DNA from 2 places in the Agromyces larvae genome. Region 2 is predicted to be linked to the other one. Evidence: predicted binding sites of a transcription regulator. Region 2 holds the regulator's gene; the other holds the start of a gene.
What was found. Region 2 encodes HspR, which represses chaperone genes until heat shock. Its sites were predicted from a motif close to AAGTTGAGTCNNNNNGACTCAACTT; they were not measured.

Region 1: the regulator HspR is predicted to act here: its motif matches at 5,735-5,759, upstream of MTO99_RS11450 (Hsp20/alpha crystallin family protein).

What each region holds. Positions count from the first base shown of each region.
Region 1 is NZ_CP094528.1:2,346,183-2,356,814, reverse strand. It holds gene MTO99_RS11470 (TetR/AcrR family transcriptional regulator) at 38-658, opposite strand; gene MTO99_RS11465 (MDR family MFS transporter) at 732-2,243, shown strand; gene MTO99_RS11460 (ATP-binding cassette domain-containing protein) at 2,125-5,073, opposite strand; gene MTO99_RS11455 (hypothetical protein) at 5,081-5,647, opposite strand; gene MTO99_RS11450 (Hsp20/alpha crystallin family protein) at 5,809-6,243, shown strand; gene MTO99_RS11445 (aggregation-promoting factor C-terminal-like domain-containing protein) at 6,320-7,213, opposite strand; gene MTO99_RS11440 (acyl-CoA dehydrogenase family protein) at 7,370-9,148, shown strand; gene MTO99_RS11435 (phytoene desaturase family protein) at 9,171-10,619, shown strand.
Region 2 is NZ_CP094528.1:2,866,718-2,877,349, forward strand. It holds gene MTO99_RS13790 (hypothetical protein) at 1-454, shown strand, start outside; gene MTO99_RS19090 (hypothetical protein) at 471-1,301, opposite strand; gene MTO99_RS13800 (quinone oxidoreductase family protein) at 1,378-2,343, opposite strand; gene MTO99_RS13805 (MarR family winged helix-turn-helix transcriptional regulator) at 2,414-2,863, shown strand; gene MTO99_RS13810 (heat shock protein transcriptional repressor HspR) at 2,933-3,346, opposite strand; gene MTO99_RS13815 (DnaJ C-terminal domain-containing protein) at 3,350-4,342, opposite strand; gene MTO99_RS13820 (nucleotide exchange factor GrpE) at 4,466-5,149, opposite strand; gene dnaK (molecular chaperone DnaK) at 5,152-7,020, opposite strand; gene MTO99_RS13830 (GTP pyrophosphokinase) at 7,287-8,489, shown strand; gene MTO99_RS13835 (universal stress protein) at 8,756-9,271, shown strand; gene MTO99_RS13840 (fluoride efflux transporter FluC) at 9,268-9,711, shown strand; gene MTO99_RS13845 (fluoride efflux transporter FluC) at 9,708-10,085, shown strand; gene MTO99_RS13850 (SulP family inorganic anion transporter) at 10,144-10,632, opposite strand, start outside.

The sequences.
Region 1 (10,632 bases), 520 kb from region 2:
GGCGAACGGCAGGAAGGGGCGGTCGGCGAGCGGGCGCTCAGCGCGCGTAGTGCTGCACCAGCGGCATGAACACCTCGTCGACGATGCCCTCGAGGTCGGCGTCGTCGAGGGGGCGCATCGTCATCATGAGCTGGTGGCGGAACAGGTCGAACGGCAGTTCGGCGACCCGCGCGGGCACGTGCGCGAGGTCGACCTCGCCGCGGGCGGCGGCGCGCTCGAGCAGACGCCGGGCGCCGCCGGGGCCGCGGTCGCGCAGGATCCGGTCGCGCAGGTCGGCCAGGGTCGTGCCCGAGTCGGCGTAGTAGGCGCCGACGAGCACGCTGAACAGCGGCATGAGCTGCGAGCGTTCGGCGTTGGCCGAACGCAGCAGGCCCAGCATGTCGTCGCGGAGCGACCCGGTGTCGGGCAGGGCCAGGGGGCGGGCGCCGACGCCGTGGGTGATCGCGTCCCGGATGAGGGCGGTCTTCTCGGGCCAGCGCCGGTAGACGACGGGGCGGCTCGTGCCCGCGCGCTCGGCGACGGCCTCGAACGTGAACGCGCCGTAGCCGCCTTCGACGAGCTGATCCCACGCGGCGTCGAGCAGTGCCTGTTCGAGCGCGGCGCCGCGGCGCCGGGTCGCCGGTGCGGCGGCGGGAGCGGCATCCGGATTGAGATCCATTTGCGTATCTTATCGCGCGGGCGTACGATCCGAATTAGATACATATATGTATCTCTTCGACCCGGGAGCACCCATGAAGTCCGACCCATCCGAACGCCGCGCGATCGTCACCGCGCTCGTGCTCATCGTCGGCGGCCTCGCCGTCATATTCGACAGCACGATCGTCAGCATCGCACTCGACACCCTCGCGACCGACCTGCACGTGCCGGTCAGCACCGTCCAGTGGGTCAGCACCGGGTACCTGCTCGCGCTCGCGGTCACCATCCCGGTCGTCGCGTGGGGGCAGGCGCGCATCGGCGGCAAACGGCTCTGGATGATCGCGCTCACGGTGTTCCTCGTGGCATCCGTGCTCTGCAGCCTCGCCTGGGACGCACCCAGCCTGATCGCGTTTCGGGTGCTGCAGGGCCTCGGCGGCGGGCTCATGATGCCGCTCATGGCGACCCTCGCGATGCAGCAGGTCGCGGGCACCGGCGTCAAGCTCGGCAAGCTGATGGCGGTCGTCAGCCTGCCGGCCGCGCTCGGGCCGATCCTCGGGCCGACGCTCGGCGGCGTCATCCTCACCTGGCTCGACTGGCACTGGCTGTTCTGGGTGAACGTGCCGTTCTGCCTGGTCGGGCTGCTGCTCGCGTGGCGGATGCTGCCGGCCGACCGGCCGACCGGCCGCGCGAAGCTCGACGTGGTCGGCCTGCTGCTGCTCTCGCCGGCGCTCGTCGGCGTGCTGTACGGGCTCAGCAACGCGGGCCGCGACGGCGGGTTCGGCCGGTTCGACGTCGTCGTGCCGCTCGCCGTCGGTGCCGTGCTGCTCGTCGCGTTCGTGATCGTCGCGCTGCGGCGCGCCGGGGCGGCGCTCGTCGACGTGCGGCTGTTCGCGCGCCGCGCGGTCGGATCGTCGTCGACCGTGCTCTTCCTCTCGGGCGCGACGCTGTTCGGGTCGATGCTGCTGCTGCCGCTGTACTTCCAGAACGTGCGCGGCGAGACCGCGCTCGTGGCCGGCCTGCTGCTGATCCCGCAGGGCGTCGGCACCCTCGTCAGCCGCACCCTCGCCGGCCGGCTCACCGACCGCATCGGCGCGCGATGGGTCGCGGTCGGCGGGTTCGTGCTGACCGCCGTCGCGACCGTGCCGTTCGCGCTCGCGGACGCCACGACGAACGTGCCGTGGCTGCTCGCGGTGCTGTTCCTGCGCGGTGTGGGGCTCGGCGCGGTGATGATCCCGGTGATGTCGGTCGCCTACGTCGGGATCGAGCGATCGGATGTCCCGCACGCGAGCATCCTGACCCGCCTCGCTCAGCAAGTGGGCGGTGCGTTCGGCACCGCGATCCTCGCCGTGATCCTCGAGGCCGGCATCATGTCCGCACACACGCCCGTGGAGGTCGCGGCCGCGTTCGACGGCGCGTTCTGGTGGGCGGTCGGGTTCACCGTGGTCGCGACGGCCGTCGCGTTCGTGCTGCCGGGCCGGGTGCCCGAGGTCAGCTCACCGGCGTCGGCGCCCGGTCGGGCCGGGGCGCCCGCCGCCCCGCCCCGGGCCGAGGCGCCCGCGGGGGTCGAGACGTCCGTCGCAGCGAGCGCGAGCCGGCCGACGGCGTGAGCCTCGTCCGGCGCAGCGCCGCGAGCACGGCCGGGCCGGCGACGACGAGCCCGATCACGGTCGTGACCGCGCGCAGCGTGTCCCAGCCGGCGGTCGAAGTCACGAACGAATACAGCAGGAAGCTCGTCAGGTTCTGCGCGAAGGGCGCCGCGCCGTCGTACGAGACGGCGGTGCCGGCGCCCACGGCGAACGGCCAGAACCACAGGTTCATCGCGAGGCCGAACACGTACGACGCGATCACGCCGTAGACCGAGAGCAGGGCGATCTCGGCCGGTGTGCTCCGCAGGCGCGGCAGCAGCCCGGCGCCGGCGCCGACCCACGCGCACGCGAACATCTGGAACGGCGTCCACGGCCCCACCCCGCCCTGGAGCACCGACGACAGCGCGATGACGAGCACCCCGAGCAGGAACCCGAACCGCGCCCCGAACACGCGCCCCGCGGTGATCAGCAGCACGAACACCGCTTCGACGCCGCCGACCCCGGTGCTGGCGATCCGCACCGCCGCGCCCACCGCGGTCAGGGTGCCGAGCATCGCGAGCAGCTTGGCCGACCGCACCCGGTCGTCGAGCACGAGCACCAGCACCGCGAGCAGGAACGGGGTGAGCGCGATCGCGGCGAACGGCGCCGCGGCCTGCGCCTGCGAGGGCAGCGCCGGCGTGAAGAACGGCCACGCGAACGCGACGGCGGCGATGAGGTTGCCGAGGACGAGGGCGAGCGCGGTGACGAGGGGGTGGATGCGTCGGGCAGGTCGGGGGGCACGGTCTCGCGGCGCGGCTCGACCGGCGGGAACCGCCACCGCCGGTCGAGGAGCGCCGACGCGACGCGGCGGCGCGTCTCGAGACGTCGTGTCCGCCGCGCCGGCGGATCCACCCGCCCCGACCCGCCCCCCGACCCGCCCCGCGACCATCGGCACGATGCGGTCGGCGACGGCCGAGGCGAACGCCCCATCGTGCGTGGCGATGACGACCGCGCCGCCCGCGGCGGCGACCGCGCCCAGCGCGCCGCCGACGAGCGCGCACGCGTCGGCGTCGAGACCCCGCGTCGGCTCGTCGACCATCAGCACGCGAGCTCCGGCGGCGAGCTGGAGCGCAAGCGCGAGCACGCGTCGCTCACCCGCCGAGAGGTCGCGCGGATGCGCGGCCAGCAGTCGCGTCGCGTCGGGCGAGTCGGCGGTCAGGCCGAGGAAGGCCGCGAACCTCGCGGCGGTCGCTCCGGCGGGCGCGTGCGCGGCCCGGTCGGCGCGCCGGCACTCCTCGCGCACGGTGAGGGCGAGCAGCAGGTCGTCGGATGCCTCGGGCACGAGCACGACCGCCCGCCGGCGTCGGCGGCGGTCGAGCCGGGCGACGTCGGCCCCGGCGACCTCGACCGTGCCGCGATCGTGCGGCAGCGCGATCGCGGTGAGCAGGCTCGACTTGCCCGCGCCGTTCGGGCCGGCGAGCGCGACGATCTCGCCGGCCGCGACCTCGAGCGAGGCATCCGTCACCGCCTCCCGGTCGCCGTGCGCGACCGACAGCCCGGCCACCCGCACCAGCGCCGCGCCGCCGCCGCCCTCCGCGGGTCGAGGAGGGAGAGGAGGGAGCGGAGCGACCGTCTCGAGCCCCCGTGAGGTGCGCTGGAGCTCGCCGCCGACCGCCTCCGCGCGACCGGCGGCGATCGACACGACTTCGTCGGCGATGCCCGCGAACGCGTCGACCCGGTGCTCGGCGACGACGACGCAGACGCCGGCCTCGTGTGCGAGCCGGTCGAGCAGCCGCACCACGCGGTCGCGTGCGTCGTCGTCGAGGTCGGCGAGCGGTTCGTCGACGAGCAGCAGCGAGGGGCGTTCGACGAGCGCGGCCGCGATCGCCACGAGGGTCGCTTCGCCGGCCGACAGTGCGCGGATGCCGCGCCCGAGCAGGTGCGCGATGCCGACGTGCCCGGCGATCTCGGCGACCCGCGCCGCGACGATCACGGGTGCGACGCCGCGCACGTCGAGCGCGAACCCGATCTCGGCGTCGACGGTCTCGGCGGCGAACCCGAGTCGGGGGTTCTGCAGCACGACGCCCACGAACCCGGCCGTGTCGCGCGGCAGCACCGCGGCCCGGTCGACGCCGCCGACCAGCACCGTGCCCGAGAGGTCGCCGCCGTCGACGTGCGAGAGCAGTCCGCTGAGACCGTCGAGCAGGGTCGACTTGCCCGATCCGGTCGGCCCGGCGACGAGGGCGAGGGCGCCCGGTGCGAGCACGAGATCGTCGACCTCCAGCGCCCAGGCGCCGCCCCGTGACATCCGGGCGCCGCGCACCTCGACGGGCCGCTCGCACGCCCCCTCGACCCGGTGCGCCGCGGCGAACCCGCGGACCTCCATGGCCGCGGCGACCGCGACCGCGCGTTCCACGGTGCGCTCGAACACCGGCACGAGCAGCGATGCCGCCCCGCGCTCGCCGCGCAGCCGCCGCGCGAGCCGCACGCTGCGCACCGCGTCGGCGAGCCCCGGGAACGTCGCCCACGCGATCACGAGCGCCCGTGCGATGCCGCGCACCGGCCCGCGCCGCGCGCCGCGCGCGAACAGCCGCGAGATGTCGACGACCGCGTTCAGCGCACCGAAGGCGAGGATCGTGAGCGCGATCGGCGCCGCGCCGACGACTGCGCGCCACAGCCCGTCGAGCGTGACGGCGCCGAACAGCACGACGTGCCCGAACGGTGCCGGCAGGCGCACTTCGGGCGGATCGAGCAGCACGGGCCCGCTGCCGCCGGCGCCGTCGAAGAGCACCCGGTAGGCGATCCGGAAGGCCACGAACACGGCGGCGAGGAGCGCCGCCGTGCGCAGGGCTTCAGGCCGGAAGCGCAGCATCAGCCCGTCACGACGCGGGCTGCGCCGGTTCGCCGTTCAGGGTGAAGAAGAGCCCGAGGCGATCGCCGGGGGCGAGCTGCTGGGTCGCGAGGCCCTCCTGCGCGTACGCCCACTCGCCGTCGGCGGGGCGCACCCACACCGCCCAGTACGCGAACGCGGCGGGCATGGTGCTGCAGGTCTCGTGGTACTCGGTGCCGTCGTCGGCGACGATCGTGTCGGTCTCGGCGGGTGCGCCGTTCACGCGGCACACGACCTGGTCGCCGTAGTCGTCGGTGCCCTCGGTGGTGACGCCGGCCTGGGCGAGCGCGTCGGCTGCGATGATCGGCGCGTCGACGGGGAGGCAGGCTTCGGTCGACGGGTCGTCGGCCGCGTCGAGGTCGCCGGCGTCGACGATCACCGCGACGCCGGCGCAGTCCTCGGATGCGCCGGGGCCGACGACGACGTCATCGCCCTGGTGCGCCGGGCTGATCGTCGAGGTCGATTCGGGCGCGGTGTCCGGGCTGGAATCGGCGCATCCGCTCAGCACGAGCGCGGTGAGAGCGAGGGCGGCGATCGCGAGCGGTCGGGCAGTCATCCGCCCAGCTTATTGCGGCGGCGGACGCCGGTGATCGCCCTCGGCGAACCATTGGCACTCTCGGGTGCTGAGTGCTAATGTCGTTCACAGTTGAGTCGATGCGACTCAACTCTTCGAACCATCGGTCGCGCAGTCGCGACCGCACACGAGAGGAGAGGCTGATGGCCATGACCTGGGATCCGTTCCGCGACCTCGACCGGCTCGCGGCGAGCATGCTCGACTCGCGGCAGGGGCCGCGCATGATGCCGATCGACCTGCACCGCGACGGCGACCACTACGTGCTCTCCGCCGACCTGCCCGGCGTCGACCCCGGCTCGATCGACATCGACATCGACGGGCAGCTGCTCACGATCCGCGCCGAGCGCACGCTCCGCGGCGAGACCGAGGTGAAGTGGCTGGCCCACGAGCGACCGAGCGGTTCGTTCCTGCGCCAGCTCACCCTCGGCGAGGGCATCGACACCGCTGGCATCAGCGCGCACTACGACAACGGCGTGCTGAGCGTGGTCATCCCCGTGTCCGAGCGCGCCAAGCCGCGCAAGGTCGCGGTCGAGTCGACGCTGCGCAGCGCGGAGTCGCAGGAGGTCACGGCCGGCTGATCCGGTACCGCGGCGGCCGGCCGCGCGGGCGAGGGCGGGAGTCGGACGGCTCCCGCCCTCGTCGCGTCCGCGCCGGTCAGTACCAGCCGGTCGACTGGATGTGCCCCCACGCGCCGCACGGGTTCCCGTAGCGGCCGGCGATGTAGTCGATGCCCCAGGAGATCTGCGTGGCGGGGTTCGACTGCCAGTCCGCGCCGTGCGACGCCATCTTCGAGCCGGGCAGCGCCTGCGGGATCCCGTAGGCCCCGTTCGGGTTCGACGCGGACACGTTCCAGCCCGACTCGTAGTTCCACACCGCCACGAGGCATCCGAACTGATCGTCACCCCAGCCGTACCGGCCCGCGATCATCTCGCGGGCGATCTGCTGCGCGCCGCTGGGGTTCGCGGGCGCCGCCGGGCCGCCGCCTCCGCCGGTGCCCGCACCGCCTCCGGCCGCCGACTGCCCGGCCGCCTGGCGGGCGGCCCGCTCGGCTTCGATGCGCTCGGCCTCGATGCGCGCCGCCTCCTCGGCGGCCTTGCGCTCGGCCTCGACGCGATCCCATTCGGCGATCGCGGCGGCCAGGTCGTCGGCCTGCGTCCGCGCGGCCGCGATGAGTTCGAAGACCCGCGCCGGATCCATCAGCTCGGATGCCTCGAGCTGCGCGAGTGTGGCCGTGAGCGCGGCCGCATCGACCTTGCCCGCGGCCGAGGCGACCACGGGTTCGGCCCCGGCGACCGCCTCGTCGGCGGCGCCGACCGCCCGCGCGACGAGGATGTCGCGGTTCGCGCCGAGCTGGGCCGGGTCGGGTTCGCTCGCCGCCCGCAGCGCGGCCGTCTCGGCGACCCGTCTCGTCTGGTCGTCGATGGTCGATTGCAACATGAATCCGGTGCCCGCTGTGACCGCGAGGCCCGCGACCGCGGCCGATGCCACGACGGCGCGTGCGAGCGACCCGAGTCGATGCGGTTGCTTCGACGTGGTGCTGTTCCCCATGCGTTCCCCCGGGGTCGGGCGCCCGCCGGCGCATCGACCCGTGCTGCTCGTGAGCCCGGGTGATTCGACCCGGGCAAGTCGTCCCGTGCACCTTACGCGAGGATGGCTCAGGTCACAAGACGGTAACGGACGCCGGGTCGAGCGCAGAATGTGGAGATGGCGACGACGCATGAGGTCCGGAACCAGGTGCCCGAGCGGGCCGGCATCGACGAGTTCGCGACGAACGCGCCGCTCGTCGAAGCGGTCGCGAAGTGGGGCTCGGAGGCCGGTTCGCCGGCGCGGGGCGGAGCATCCGATCGCCTGACCGAGCTCGGTCGCCTCGTCGGTTCCGAGCCCTTCCAGCGCGATGCCGAACTCGCGAACACCCGTCCGCCGGTGCTGCGCAGCCACGACCGCTGGGGCCGGCGCATCGACGAGGTCGACTACGACGAGTCGTACCACCGCATCATGGCGGCCGCCGTCGGCGCGGGCGCGCACACCTCGGCGTGGGCCGAACCCGGGCCGGGCGCGAACGTCGACCGCGCCGCCGCGTTCTTCCTCCTCGCCCAGGTCGAGCCGGGCCACGCCTGCCCGATCTCGATGACGCACGCGGCCGTGCCGACACTGCGGCTCGGAGCATCCGGCCTCATCGGCGACTGGATGCCGCGCCTGCTCAGCCGCGACTACGACCCGTCCCTCGCCGTCTCAGCCGATCAGGAGTTCCTCGCCGACACGCCGGACCCGGACACCTCGGCGACGGCGAGTCGGCAAGGGATTCCTGATCCGCGAACGGCACCGGCCAAGCGCTCGGCGCTCATCGGCATGGCGATGACCGAGAAGCAGGGCGGCAGCGACGTGCGCGCGAACACGACGCGCGCCGAGCCCACCGGCGCCGACACGCCGTGGGGTCGCGAGGTCGTGCTCACCGGGCACAAGTGGTTCTGCAGCGCGCCGATGAGCGACGCGTTCCTCGTGCTCGCGCAGACCGATGGCGGGCTGAGCTGCGCGTTCGTGCCGCGGATCCGGCCCGACGGGTCGCGCAACGCGTTCGCGATCCAGCGGCTGAAGGACAAGCTCGGCAACCGTTCGAACGCGTCGAGCGAGGTCGAGTTCGACGGCACGGTCGGCTACCTCGTCGGCGACGAGGGCCGCGGCGTCGCGACCATCGTGCAGATGGTCACCCGCACCCGCCTCGACTGCGTCATCGGCTCGGCCGCGGGCATGCGCCAGGCGGTCGCCGAGGCCGCCTGGCATGTGCGGCACCGGCGCGCCTTCGGGTCGCTGCTGGTCGACCAGCCCGCGATGCGGGCGGTCGCAGCCGACCTCGCGCTCGAGAGCGAGGCGGCGACGTGGACGGCGATGCGGCTGGCGGCGGCGTACGACGACGATGCGGATGCCTCGACGGATGCCGCGTTCCGGCGCCTTGCGACCGCCGTCGCGAAGTACCACGTCTGCAAGCGCGGCGCCGGCCACGCGGCCGAGGCGCTCGAGTGCCTCGGCGGCAACGGGTACACCGAGGCGTGGCCGCTCGCGCGGCGCTACCGCGAGCAGCCGCTGCTCGCGATCTGGGAGGGGTCGGGCAACGTCATCGCGCTCGACGTGCTGCGCGTGCTCGGGCGCGAACCCGAGGCGTTCGAGGCGTTCTTCGAGGTGGTGCGGCGGGCGGGCGGCGCGGATGCCGCGTTCGACGTCGGCCTCGCGCACGCCGAGTCGCTCGCCCGCGAGACGGCGCGCGACCTGGCCGACCCGGGCGCCGGGGCATCCGTCGCCGCGTTGCGCGCCCGCGAGCTCACCGAACGCCTCGCACTCGTGCTCCAGGGCGCGCTGCTCATCGAGCACGCGCCCGCCGCCGTGGCCGACGCGTTCTGCGCGACCCGGCTCGGCGGCGAGGGCGGTGCGCAGTACGGCGTGCTGCCGCGCCGCGCCGACCTGACGGCGATCCTCGCCCGCGCGTAGGCTCGCAGCCGAGGGGGAGCGCATGCCGGAACTCGACGCGATCGTCGTCGGCTCAGGGCCGAACGGGCTCGCCGCCGCGGTCACGCTCGCCCGTGCCGGGCTCTCGGTGCAGCTCTCCGAGCGCGCCGACGAGGTCGGCGGCGGGCTGCGCACCGCCGAGCTCACCCTGCCCGGATTCCAGCACGACGTGTGCTCGGCCGTGCATCCGCTCGCGCTCGCCTCCGGGTTCTTCCGCGCGTTCGGGCTCGATCGCCGGGTGGAGTTCGCGGTTCCGGAGCTCTCGTACGGGCACCCGCTCGACGACGGCCGGGCGGCGCTGGCGTGGCGTGATCTCGAGCGCACGGTCGACGGGCTGGGCGTCGACGGCGAGGCGTTCCGCGCCCTGATGGGGCCGCTCGTGCGCCACGTCGACGCGGTGGCCCGGTTCACGGGCTCGTCGCTCGTGCGGATCCCGCGGCATCCGTTCGTTGCCGCCCGCTTCGGCCTCGCGGCGCTCTCGCAGGGCACGCGGGCCTGGAACGCCGGATGGCACGACGAGCTCGCTCCCGCACTGCTGACGGGGGTCGCGGCGCACGCCATCCTGCCGCTGCCGTCGCTCACCGCGGCGGCCGCGGGGTTCTCGCTCGGCGTGCACGCGCACGCACGGGGCTGGCCGGTGCCGATCGGCGGCAGCCGGGCGATCGCGGACGCGCTGGTCGCCGACCTCGTCGCCCACGGCGGCCGGATCGTCACGGGTGACGACGTGCGCGACCTGCGCGACCTGCCCAGTGCACGCGCCGTGCTGCTGGACGTCACGCCGCAGGCGCTCCTCCGCATCGCGGGCGATGCCCTGCCCCCCGGCTACGCCGACCGGCTCGCCCGGTTCCGCTACGGCAACGGGGTCGCGAAGGTCGACTTCGCGCTGTCGGGGCCGGTGCCGTGGCGCGACCCCGAGCTCGCCCGCGCCGGCACGGTGCACGTGGGCGGCACGCGCGCCGAGATCGCCGCAGCCGAGAACGCGGTGACCCGGGGCCTCCACCCCGATGCGCCCTACGTGCTCGTCTCGCAGCCGTCGGTCTTCGACCCGAGCCGCGCCCCCGACGGCCGTCACACCCTGTGGACCTACACGCACGTGCCGCGCGGGTCGAACGTCGACCGCACCGAGGCCGTCACCCGGCAGCTCGAGCGGTTCGCGCCCGGATTCCGCGACGTGGTGCTCGCGTCGGCCTCGTCGACCGCGGTCGACGTGGCCGCCCACAACCCGAACTACGTGCTCGGCGACATCGCCGCCGGCGAGCCCACGCTCGACCAGCTCATCGCCCGGCCCGTGCTCGCACGCGACCCGTGGCGAACCCCGGCCCGCGGCGTGTACCTGTGCTCGGCGTCGACGCCGCCGGGCCCCGGCGTGCACGGCCTCGCCGGCTGGTACGCGGCGCGCAGCGCCCTGCGCCGCGAGTTCGGCGTGCGACGGATGCCGCACCTCGCGCCGTGAGCGCACCGGCGCC
Region 2 (10,632 bases):
CGAGGACTCGTACGTCGCCTCGACGGGGCCCGAGACCCTCATCGAGGGCGGCACCAATCACGACTGGGCCGAACTCGTGCTCGTCGACGGCGCGTTCCCCGTGACCGATGCGAACGTCACCGTCATCCTGCGCTGGATGCGCCAGGAGAACGGCGTCGACAACTGGTGGAACCGCAACAACCCCCTGAACAACGGCAACGGATCGGGCGGCGGATCGGGCCTCGGCAGCTACGACACGCTCGTCACCGGCGCGTACTACGCCGCCGACAGCCTGCGCCGGTACTCGTTCTACGACGCGATCGAGGCGGCCCTCGAAGCGGGCGACGATGCGGATGCCACGGCCGCCGCGATCTGGGCGTCGCCGTGGGCCGGCAGCCACTACGGCAACGGCACGCACTGGTCGACCCGCCCTGTCGAGGCCGTCGAAGCGCCGGCATCGGCCTGGGGCCGCTGAGCGCCGAGCGCGCTCGTCAACCGGCGGTGGGGCGCCCCGGCTGATCGGGAGTCGTCGCGGCGGGCGCGGCGGGCGCGGCGGCGGCCGACGCAGCGGGCTGCGCTGAGCGGAACGCGTGCGCCATCCACCACGACGCGAACGCGCCGATCGCGGCCGTCACTGCGACGCCCACGACGCTCGCGCCGATGAGGAGCAGCACGCCCGGCGCGGAATCGGACGACCTGGACCACACGCCCGGCAGGATGGACGCCGGCGCGCTGAGCACGCCCCCGATCGTGCCGTTCGCGACCACGCCGATGCCGAGGCTGCTCCAGGTGACCGCGGTCGGCCGGTGCACGCCGTGACGTCGCAGGATGGCACGCTGGCCGAGGACGCCTCCGACCACGAGCGCGGCGCCGACCACCACGGCACCGGCGATCACGGCGATGACGAGCCACATGGGCACGGCGTCGATGAACCGCGTGAACGCGTTGTCGCCGTCGTCGCCGGCCCGCACGGCACCGGCCACGGCGGCGAGAATGAGGGCGACGATGCCGAAGATCGCCCCGAATGCCGCAAGCCCCAACCCCCAGGTCACGAGGGTGAGCCCGACGCCGCCGCCGACCAGCGCCCCCGTGCGGCTGCGCGGCTCGAGCGGCGGCCGGGGCGCCGGTGCCGGAACCGGCGCCCACTGCTGCGGGTATGCGGGCTGCGGGTACCCGGGCTGCGGGTACGCAGGCTGCTGCGGGGAGCCGGGCTGCGGGTACGCAGGCTGCGGGGAGCCGGGCTGCGCATACCCGGGCTGCGGGTATCCGGTTCGGGGATCGGGCTGGTCGGGCGGCAGGGGCTGCGGAGTCTGGTCGGTCATGTGTCGGGCCCTCTCATCGGCTGCAACCACCCTGCCGTATCGGCCCGGCCGCGCGCGAGCGCGTCGCCGCGAGCGGTCACGCTGACGTCGGGATGACGACCGTGCGTTCGCCCGGGGCATCCTCGTGGCCCCAGGCCTGCTCGATGGTCTCGAGCGGTACCGGCCGCGGCCGCACGGTCAGCGCACCGGACGCGACCGCGGCGACGAGCTCGGGCAGCCCTGCCTGCCGCAGGTCGATGGAGCCGAACCCGCTTCCGCTGATCCGGAGCGCGTTCGAGCGCAGGCCGGAGCCATCGAGCGTGATCGTGGGCCCCGCGGTGCTGCCGATGTGCACCCAGTCGAGCAGGCGCGCGTGATCGGTTCGGGCACCGAGGATGGCGCGCATCGCGAGCTCGGTCGGCGCACCCCAGACGTAGTCGAGGACGACGTCGACCTCGGCCGCCGCCGCTGCGAACGCCGCAGCGGTCGCGTCGTCGTCGGGTGACAGCTCGACGATGGCGTCGGCGCCGTCTGCGGCGAGCTGTTCGAGGCGCTGCCGGTTGCGACCGGCGGCGACGACCCGCCCGGCGCCGAGGTGGCGCGCCGTCTTCACCGCGATCGACCCTGCGGCACCGGTGGCGCCGATCACGAGCACCGACTGGCCCGCCCGGAACGGGACGCGTCCGCGAAGCGCGACCCACGACGACATCGCGGGGTTCATGGAGGCGGCGACGGTCGCGGGGTCCGCCCCGGAGGGCACCGGGATGGCCGATCGCGGATCGATGAGGATGCGCTCGGCCATGGTGCCGCCGCCGCCGAGGCCGCCGACGTAGGCGAGCGAGCCGTCGGCCCGGCGGACGACGCCGTCGATGCCGGGCACCACCGGCAGCGCCCCCGAACTCGCGTAGTGGCGACCCGAGGCGACGCCCCGCGTGACGGGGTGGATGCCGACCGCGAGCACTTCCGCCACCTCGCGTCGCGCGTCGGCCTGCGGCGCGGGGATGGAGCGATAGCGCGGCGGTTCGCCGAACGACTCGACGAGTGCGGCGTTGATGTGCGTCATGTGATCTCCTAGTTAGTACGTGGCACGCACTACTATAGTACGTACTACGTACTATTGCTAGACTGAGATCGTGGAAGACGAGGGCGCGCGATCGGCCGCCGACGCCCTGGCGCGGCTGGCATTCCTGACGAACGCGCGCCTGGAGGCACGCGCTGCAGAGGTCGGCGAGGGTCTCTCGGTGCAGCAGCTGCGCCTGCTGGGCATCCTGCGCGACCGGGAGCCGACGATCAACGAACTCACCGTCCTGCTCGGCGTCGACAAGTCCAGCGTCAGCGGGCTGGTCATCCGTGCGGAGCGGCGCGGGCTGGTGAGCCGCACCCGGCACGAGCGCGACGGCCGCGCGGTGCGAGTGCGACTGGAAGGGTCCGGGCGCACCCTGATCGACGCGGCAACCGCGTCGTTCGAGCTCGATGTGCAGCAGTTGCTCGCGGTGCTGACCGACGCGGAGCGCGCGCGCTGGGTGGCGCTCACGAACCGCGTGCTGAGCGCCGAGGCGGATCAGCTGGGCCTCACGCCCTGATCCGCGGCGGCCTCGCACCGCGGCCGCATCACCCGGTGACCCGGCGCGGACGCCGACGACCCCGATCGGCTACCGGTCGAGCGGCCGCCAGACGACGAGGGCGTTCTCGCGGCGCACTCGCGTGCCCGCCTTGATGGTGACGATGTCGCCGGCCGACCCGGCGGCGAACACGCGGCGGCCGGGGCGGTTCAGCATCTCGTCGGCGAGCATCGCCTCGAGTTCGCGCACCCGGGCGCGCAGCGCGGTCACCTCGTCTTCGAGGCCGAGCACGCGGCGGATGCCCTCGAGGCTCACACCCTCGCTCGACAGCTGGGCGATCTCGCGCAACTGCACGACGTCGCGCATCGAGTACCGGCGCGACTTGCCGGCGGTGCGACTCGGCGAGACGAGGCCGAGGCGGTCGTACTGGCGCAGGGTCTGCGGATGCATCCCGGCGAGCTCGGCCGCGACCGAGATCACGAAGATCGGGCTCGTCTCGTCCATCGACTACCCCTTCGCGCGGGCGAGGAGGTCGTCGCGCGGGTTCTCGTCGGGCAGCAGGGCCGCGAACTCGCGCAGCCGCTCCTCGGCCTCCTTCGAGAGGTGCGACGGCACCGCCACCTGCACGACGGCGAGCAGGTCGCCCGTGCCCTTCTTCGTCGCAACGCCGCGGCCCTTCACCCGCAGCACCCGGCCGCTCGGGGTGCCGGGCGCCACCTTCAGCTTCACGGGGTCGCCGCCGAGGGTGGGCACCTGGATCGTCGCGCCGAGCGCGGCCTCCTCGAAGGTCACCGGTACGGTGACCCGCAGGTTGAGTCCGTCGCGTTCGAACACCGGATGCTTGCGCACGTTCACGGTGAGGATCATGTCGCCGGTCGCACCGCCGTCGGGCGACGGGTGGCCCTTGCCGCGCAGGCGGATCTTCTGCCCGTCGGCGACGCCCGCAGGGATGTTCACCGTCACCGGCTTGCCCTCGGCGGTCTGCAGGGTCACCTGGTCGCCGCGGGTCGCGGTGATGAAGTCGAGCGTGGTCGTGGCCGTGACGTCCCGACCGGGCGTCGGCCCGCCGAAGCCGCGGTAGCCGCCCGTCGACTGGCCGAACCGGCCGCCGCCGAAGAGCCCGCCGAGCAGGTCGTCGTAGTCGCCGCCCGCACCCTGCTGGAAGGTGAAGCGCTGGCCACCGCCGCCCTGGCCGAACATGCCGCCGAACACGTCCTCGAAGCCGCCGGCGCCCGCCCCGCCCGGCGCAGTGAACCGCGCCCCCGAGCCCATCGCCCGGATCGCGTCGTACTCCTTGCGCTCCTCGGGGTCGGAGAGCACCGAGTTCGCCTCGCTGATCTCCTTGAACTTCGCCTCGGCCGCGGCGTCGCCCGGGTTCTGGTCGGGATGGTACTTGCGCGCGAGCTTGCGGTACGCCTTCTTGATGTCGGCGTCGCTCGCGTCCTTGGAGACGCCGAGCACCTGGTAGAAGTCCTTGTCGAACCAATCCTGACTGGCCACGGGCGCCTCCTCTCTCTGCTGTTCAGTCTGTCGTGCCGCCGAGCGTTTCCGTTCGCGCCCTTGGTTTCCGCTGGTGCGGAAACGCTCGGCGCGAACGGAAACACTCGGCGCGGGTGGCGTCCGTCAGGACGCCGGGGTGTGCACCACGACCTTCGCCGGGCGCAGCTGGACGCTGCCGAGCGTGTAGCCCGCCTCGACGACGTCGGCGACCGTGTCGGCCTCCACGTCGGGCGAGGGCTGCTGGAAGATCGCCTCGTGCTTCTGCGGGTCGAACGCCTCGCCCGCCTCGCCGAAGCGCTCGAGCCCGAGCTTCTCGGTCGCGGCGCGCAGCTTCGCGGCGATCGTCGCGAACGGGGTGTCGCCCTCGAGGTCGCCGTGCTTCTCGGCCCGGTCGAGGTCGTCGAGCACCGGCAGCAGCACCGCGACCGCCGCGCCGACCGCGCGCTCGCGCTCGAGCTCGCGGTTCTGCTCGGTGCGCCGACGGTAGTTGGCGTACTCGGCGGTCACCCGCTTCAGGTCGGCCAGGTGCTCGTCGGTCGGGTCCTGCACCTCGGCCTGCGCCGCGTTCAGGATGTCGTCGACGGTGAGCTCGTGCTCGCTCGCCGAGCTCGTCGAAGCGGGGGTCTCCCCTTCGACAGGCTCAGGGGGCTCGCTCGCTGAGCCCGTCGAAGCGGGGGTTTCCCCTTCGACAGGCTCAGGGGGCTCAGGGGCGCCGACGGGCTGCCGAACCGCACCGGTCTCGGGGTCGATCTTCCGCTTGTCGCGGATGATCGGCTCCTCGTGGTTCCGGTCTTCCTCGGAAGCCATGGTTACTTCTTCTCGTCTTCGTCGTCGACGACTTCGGCGTCGACCACGTCCTCGTCGCTGGACTCGCCGCCCGCGGCGCCGGTCGCCGAGGCGTCCTCGCCGGCCGTAGCATCCGCCGCCTGGCCCTGCGCGTAGATCGCCTCGCCGAGCTTGGTCTGCGACTGCGAGAGCTTCTCGAACGCGGTCTTCACCGCGTCGTCGTCGTCGCCGGCGAGCGCCGACTTCAGCGCGTCGACGTCGCCCTGCACCTCGGTCTTCACGTCGGCGGGCAGCTTGTCGTCGTTGTCCTTGATCAGCTTCTCGACCGAGTAGGCGAGCTGCTCGGCGGAGTTGCGCTGCTCGGCGGACTCGCGGCGCTTCTTGTCTTCGGCGGCGTGCTCCTCGGCCTCGCGCACCATGCGGTCGATGTCGTCCTTCGGCAGCGACGAGCCGCCGGTGATGGTCATCGACTGCTCCTTGCCGGTGCCCTTGTCCTTCGCGGACACGTGCACGATGCCGTTCGCGTCGATGTCGAAGGTGACCTCGATCTGCGGGATGCCGCGCGGCGCCGGGGCGATGCCGGTGAGCTCGAAGGTGCCCAGCGGCTTGTTGTCGCGGGTGAACTCGCGCTCGCCCTGGAAGACCTGGATCGCGACCGACGGCTGGTTGTCGTCGGCGGTCGTGAAGGTCTCGCTGCGCTTGGTCGGAATGGCCGTGTTGCGCTCGATGAGCTTGGTCATGATGCCGCCCTTGGTCTCGATGCCGAGGCTCAGCGGGGTGACGTCGATGAGCAGCACGTCCTTGCGCTCGCCCTTCAGGACACCGGCCTGCAGGGCGGCGCCCACGGCGACGACCTCATCGGGGTTGACGCCCTTGTTGGGCTCCTTGCCGGTCTCCTTCTTGATGAGTTCGGCGACGGCGGGCATGCGGGTCGATCCGCCGACGAGCACCACGTGGGCGATGTCGCTGATCTTCACGCCGGCCTCGCGCATGACGTCCTCGAAGGGCTTCTTCGTGCGGTCGAGCAGGTCGCTCGTCATGTTCTCGAACTGGGCGCGGGTGAGCGTCTCGTCGAGGTTCGCCGGGCCGTTCTCGGTGAGGGAGAGGTAGGGCAGCTGGATGCTGGTGCTGGTCGAGCTCGACAGCTCCTTCTTGGCCTGCTCGGCGGCCTCCTTGAGGCGCTGCAGGGCGATCTTGTCCTTCGAGACGTCGACGCCGGTCGACTCCTTGAAGCGCTTGATCAGGTGGTCGACGATGCGCTGGTCCCAGTCGTCGCCGCCGAGGCGGTTGTCGCCCGAGGTGGCGCGCACCTGGATGGTCGAGAAGTCGTCGTCCTTGCCGACCTCGAGCAGGGACACGTCGAACGTGCCGCCGCCCAGGTCGAAGACGAGGATCAGCTCGTCCTCCTTGCCCTTGTCGAGGCCGTAGGCGAGCGCGGCGGCGGTGGGCTCGTTGATGATGCGCAGCACGTTCAGGCCCGCGATCTCGCCGGCCTCCTTCGTGGCCTGGCGCTCGGCGTCGTTGAAGTACGCCGGCACGGTGATGACCGCGTCGGTGACGGTGTCGCCGAGGTACTGCTCGGCGTCGCGCTTGAGCTTCTGCAGGATGCGGGCCGAGATCTCCTGCGGGGTGTACTGCTTGCCGTCGATCTCCTGCGTCTTCCAGTCGGTGCCCATGTGGCGCTTGACCGACGAGATGGTGCGGTCGACGTTCGTGACAGCCTGGCGCTTGGCGGTCTCGCCGACGAGCACCTCGCCGTCCTTCGTGAACGCGACGACCGACGGGGTCGTGCGGAAGCCCTCGGCGTTCGCGATGACGACGGGCTCACCGCCCTCGAGGACGCTGACGACCGAGTTGGTCGTGCCGAGGTCGATTCCAACTGCACGTGACATGTGTGTTTCTCCTTCTCGCCCGGGAAGGAACCGCACGGATGCCCCGTGCCGGGCCCTTTCCGGACTGGTGGCCCGGCGGTGCCCGCCCGCGGCCGAAAGTCGGTGACGTTGAGACTTGAGTCTCAACGGCTCAAGTGTCACGCAGCGACTCGAACGTGTCAAGTCGAGATCGCGAAACTTGAGCGCATCTGACTCAACTCTCGGGATGTGCGCGGTATTCCCTGTGGCACCACGACGGTGTCTGCGGCGAGCATTAGCCTGCCCATGTGGACACGCGTGAGCAGGACGGCCAGCTCATCGCCGCCGAGCTCGCCCGGTACGACCGCGAGCTGAAGCGGTACCGCAAGCTGCGCAGCCGCATCGAGGCCGACTTCGCCCGGCGGCTCGAGGCGGCCGGCTTCAAGTACTTCCACGTGACGGCACGCGTGAAGTCGCGCGACTCCTTCGAGCGCAAAGTGCGGCGCGCGCCCGATCGCGAGGTGCGCGACCTCCTCGGCGTCCGCGTGATCGCGCACTTCGAGGGCGACCTGCCCGCGATGGAGCAGGTGGTGCGCGAGGCGCTCATCGTCGACGACGACTCGTGGGTCGACAAGTCCGAGATGCTGCCGATCGACGCATTCGGGTACCGCTCGGTGCAGTTCGTGGGCCGCGTCCCCGAGGAGGGTCAGGAGCGCGTCGCCACGGGGGCGCTCAGGACGGTCGGTGCGGATGGTGCGGCGGATGCCTCGGATGCTCCGCAGGTCGAGGTGCAGCTGCGCACCGCGCTGAGCGACACCTGGTCGGAGCTCGAGCACGACCTGCGCTACAAGTCGGCGCGGCAGCTCCCCCGCGAGGTCGACCGGCTGTTCGCGCTCTCGGCGGCGCTGCTCGAGCAGGCCGACGACAACCTCGATCAGATCCGCCGGCAGGTCGAGGAGGCGCGGGTCGCCCCGCCCTCGCGGGCCGACGGCGGCGGCGAGCGCGGGTACATCGGCCGGTTCATCCAGTACGACGGCGACTCGCGCACGCTCGACCAGCTCATCACCGCCGCGCTCGACGTGCCGTTCGGCGCCGTCACGGGCTCGGGCCGCGAACTGCGCAGCGTCGTCCGCGCGGCCGGGTGGCACCGGTACGACCAACTCGCCGACGGCTTCGCCGAGTACTCCGAACTGGGGCGTCGACTCGCGATCGCGTGCGCGAACACGACCCGCGACATCCTGCTCACCGATGCCGAGCCGCAGCGACCCGCCCGATCGTTCCGCGGCATCGGGGTGTACTGGACGGCGCTCGCGGCCGCCCTCGTCGCCGGCACCGCAGTACGCGAGAGCCGCGTCCCCGACGGGCGCCTGGCCGAGTACCGCGTGGTGGCCGAGTACCTGAACGTGAACCCGGATGCCTCGGCCCTCAGCGTGCGCAACCGATACGTCGCCCTCGCCGCGCCGGCCGGCACACTCGACGACGAGGGGTTCGCGCCGATCAGCCTCGCGTGATCCGCCGCACCCCTTTCCTCCCTTCCCCTCGCCCTTCCCGTTCCCCCGGGTGCCCGCTCCCTCTCCCTGGAACAAGGTCGATTCGCACCACCACGGTCCGGGGAACAGAGGGTGGGGGACGAGGGGAAGGGAAGGGAACGCAGGGAGTGTGCGAAACTGGGCGCAGCGCTCCGGCGCTGCGGCGGTGGGGCTCGCCGCACCCAACCTCGACTCCGGTCGACAACAGTCCCTGTCTCGTGATCAACCGCGCCCGAGATAGGAGACCCGTGCCCGAGACCTTCCCGACCATCGTCGTCGGCGTCACGCCGCACCAGCCCGATGCGGTCGTGCAGCACGCGGCCGCTCTCGCCGGAGCCCTGGGCGCCCGACTCGTGTGCGCGACCGTGGACCCGGGCCACTACGTCGTCGAGGAGCATCCCGACGGCAGCGTGCGCTCGCTCGAGGTCGACCCCGACGCCGGCGATCTCGAGCGCAGCGGCGACCGCGAGGCCGCCGACCTGGTCGAACGCCTGCATGCCCTGCTCGATCCGACCGGTCTCCGCTGGGAGCACCGCGGCCTCGCCGGCGATCCGACCCGTGCGCTCGCGCACCTGGCCGACACCCTCGACGCCGCGATGATCGTGGTGGGCACGCGCGAACCCGGCGTGCGCGGCACCCTGCGGGAGTTCTTCAGCGGCTCGGTCGCCGCGCACCTCGCGCATCGCCAGCATCGACCGGTGCTCGTGGTGCCGCTCGCCCCGGTCGGATTCGACGACGTCGCACCCTGGGATTCGGCGTCGTGAGCCTCGGGAACCGTCCGCCGCACCTCCAGTGGCGGCTGATCGGGCTGGTCGCGCTCGGCGGCGCGATCGGCACGGCGGCGCGCGCCGGGCTCGGCATCGCGGTCACCGCGGCGCTGCCCGGCGCCGTCTTCCCGGTGACGACGTTCACCGTGAACCTGATCGGCGCGTTCGTGCTCGGCGTGCTGCTCGAAGCCCTCGTGCTGCGCGGGCCCGACGAGGGCGTGCGGCGGAGCATCCGACTGTTCGTCGGCACCGGGGTGCTGGGCGGATTCACGACCTACAGCGCGTTCTCGACCGACACCGCCCGACTGCTCCTCGCCGGCGAAACGCTGATCGCGGCCGGGTACGCGCTCGGCACCGTCGTGCTCGGCGGCGCGGCGAGCCTGGGCGGCATCCTGCTCGCGCGGGCCGCGCATCGCGAGACCGGAGGCGCGCGATGAGCGGATGGCTCGTCTTCCTCGGCACCGCCGCGGCCGGCGGCGTCGGCGCGGCCCTGCGGTTCGTGGTCGACGGGCTGGTGCGCGCCCGGTTCGGCGGCGGCCTGCCGTGGGGGACGGCGCTCATCAACCTGACCGGATCGTTCGCCCTCGGGGTGCTCGTCGGGCTGGCGCAGCACCGCATCGGCGCGGACTGGGTGATGCTGCTCGGCACGGGCCTGCTCGGCGGGTACACGACGTTCAGCACCGCGAGCGTCGAGACCGTGCGGCTCGCACGCGACCGTCGCTGGCGCGCGGCGATCGGGTACGGGTTCGGCGTGCTGGCGGCGGGCGTCGCGCTCGCCCTGCTCGGGGTCGGGCTCGGCTCGCTCGCCTGAGCGGCCGCGACGCGGCTCCGCGACGCGGCTCCGCGCCGCCGCGCGCCGCCCGACGCGGCTACGTGCCCCGGGCCTCGGCGGCGCGACGCACGTGGCTGCGCGCGTGTTCGACGGCGGCCGGCAGCTCGTCGAACAGGTGGTTCTGGTGCCGCAGCGACCGCACCACGCCGACGCGTTCGGCGAGGCGCAGGTGATGACTGCGGATCCCCTTCACGAGCACGGTCACGCCGCGACGTTCGAGCTGGGTGATGAGCTCGGTGATGACCTGGGCGCCGGTGGCGTCGAGGATCTGCAGTTGCGACATCCGGATGATGACGACCTCGATGTCGCGGATGTCGCCCACCCGCTCGAGCACCCGCTCGGCCGCGCCGAAGAACAGCGCACCCTCGAGCCGGAACAGCGCGATGCGCTCATCGCCCGGCTCGGCCGGGCCGGGCAGCTCCTCGCGGTGCACCCCGGCCGAGTCCGCGAGGGCCCGGAGCGCGAAGAACGCCGCGGCAGCGACCCCGATGAGCACCGCGTAGATCAGGTCGAAGCTCACGGTGAT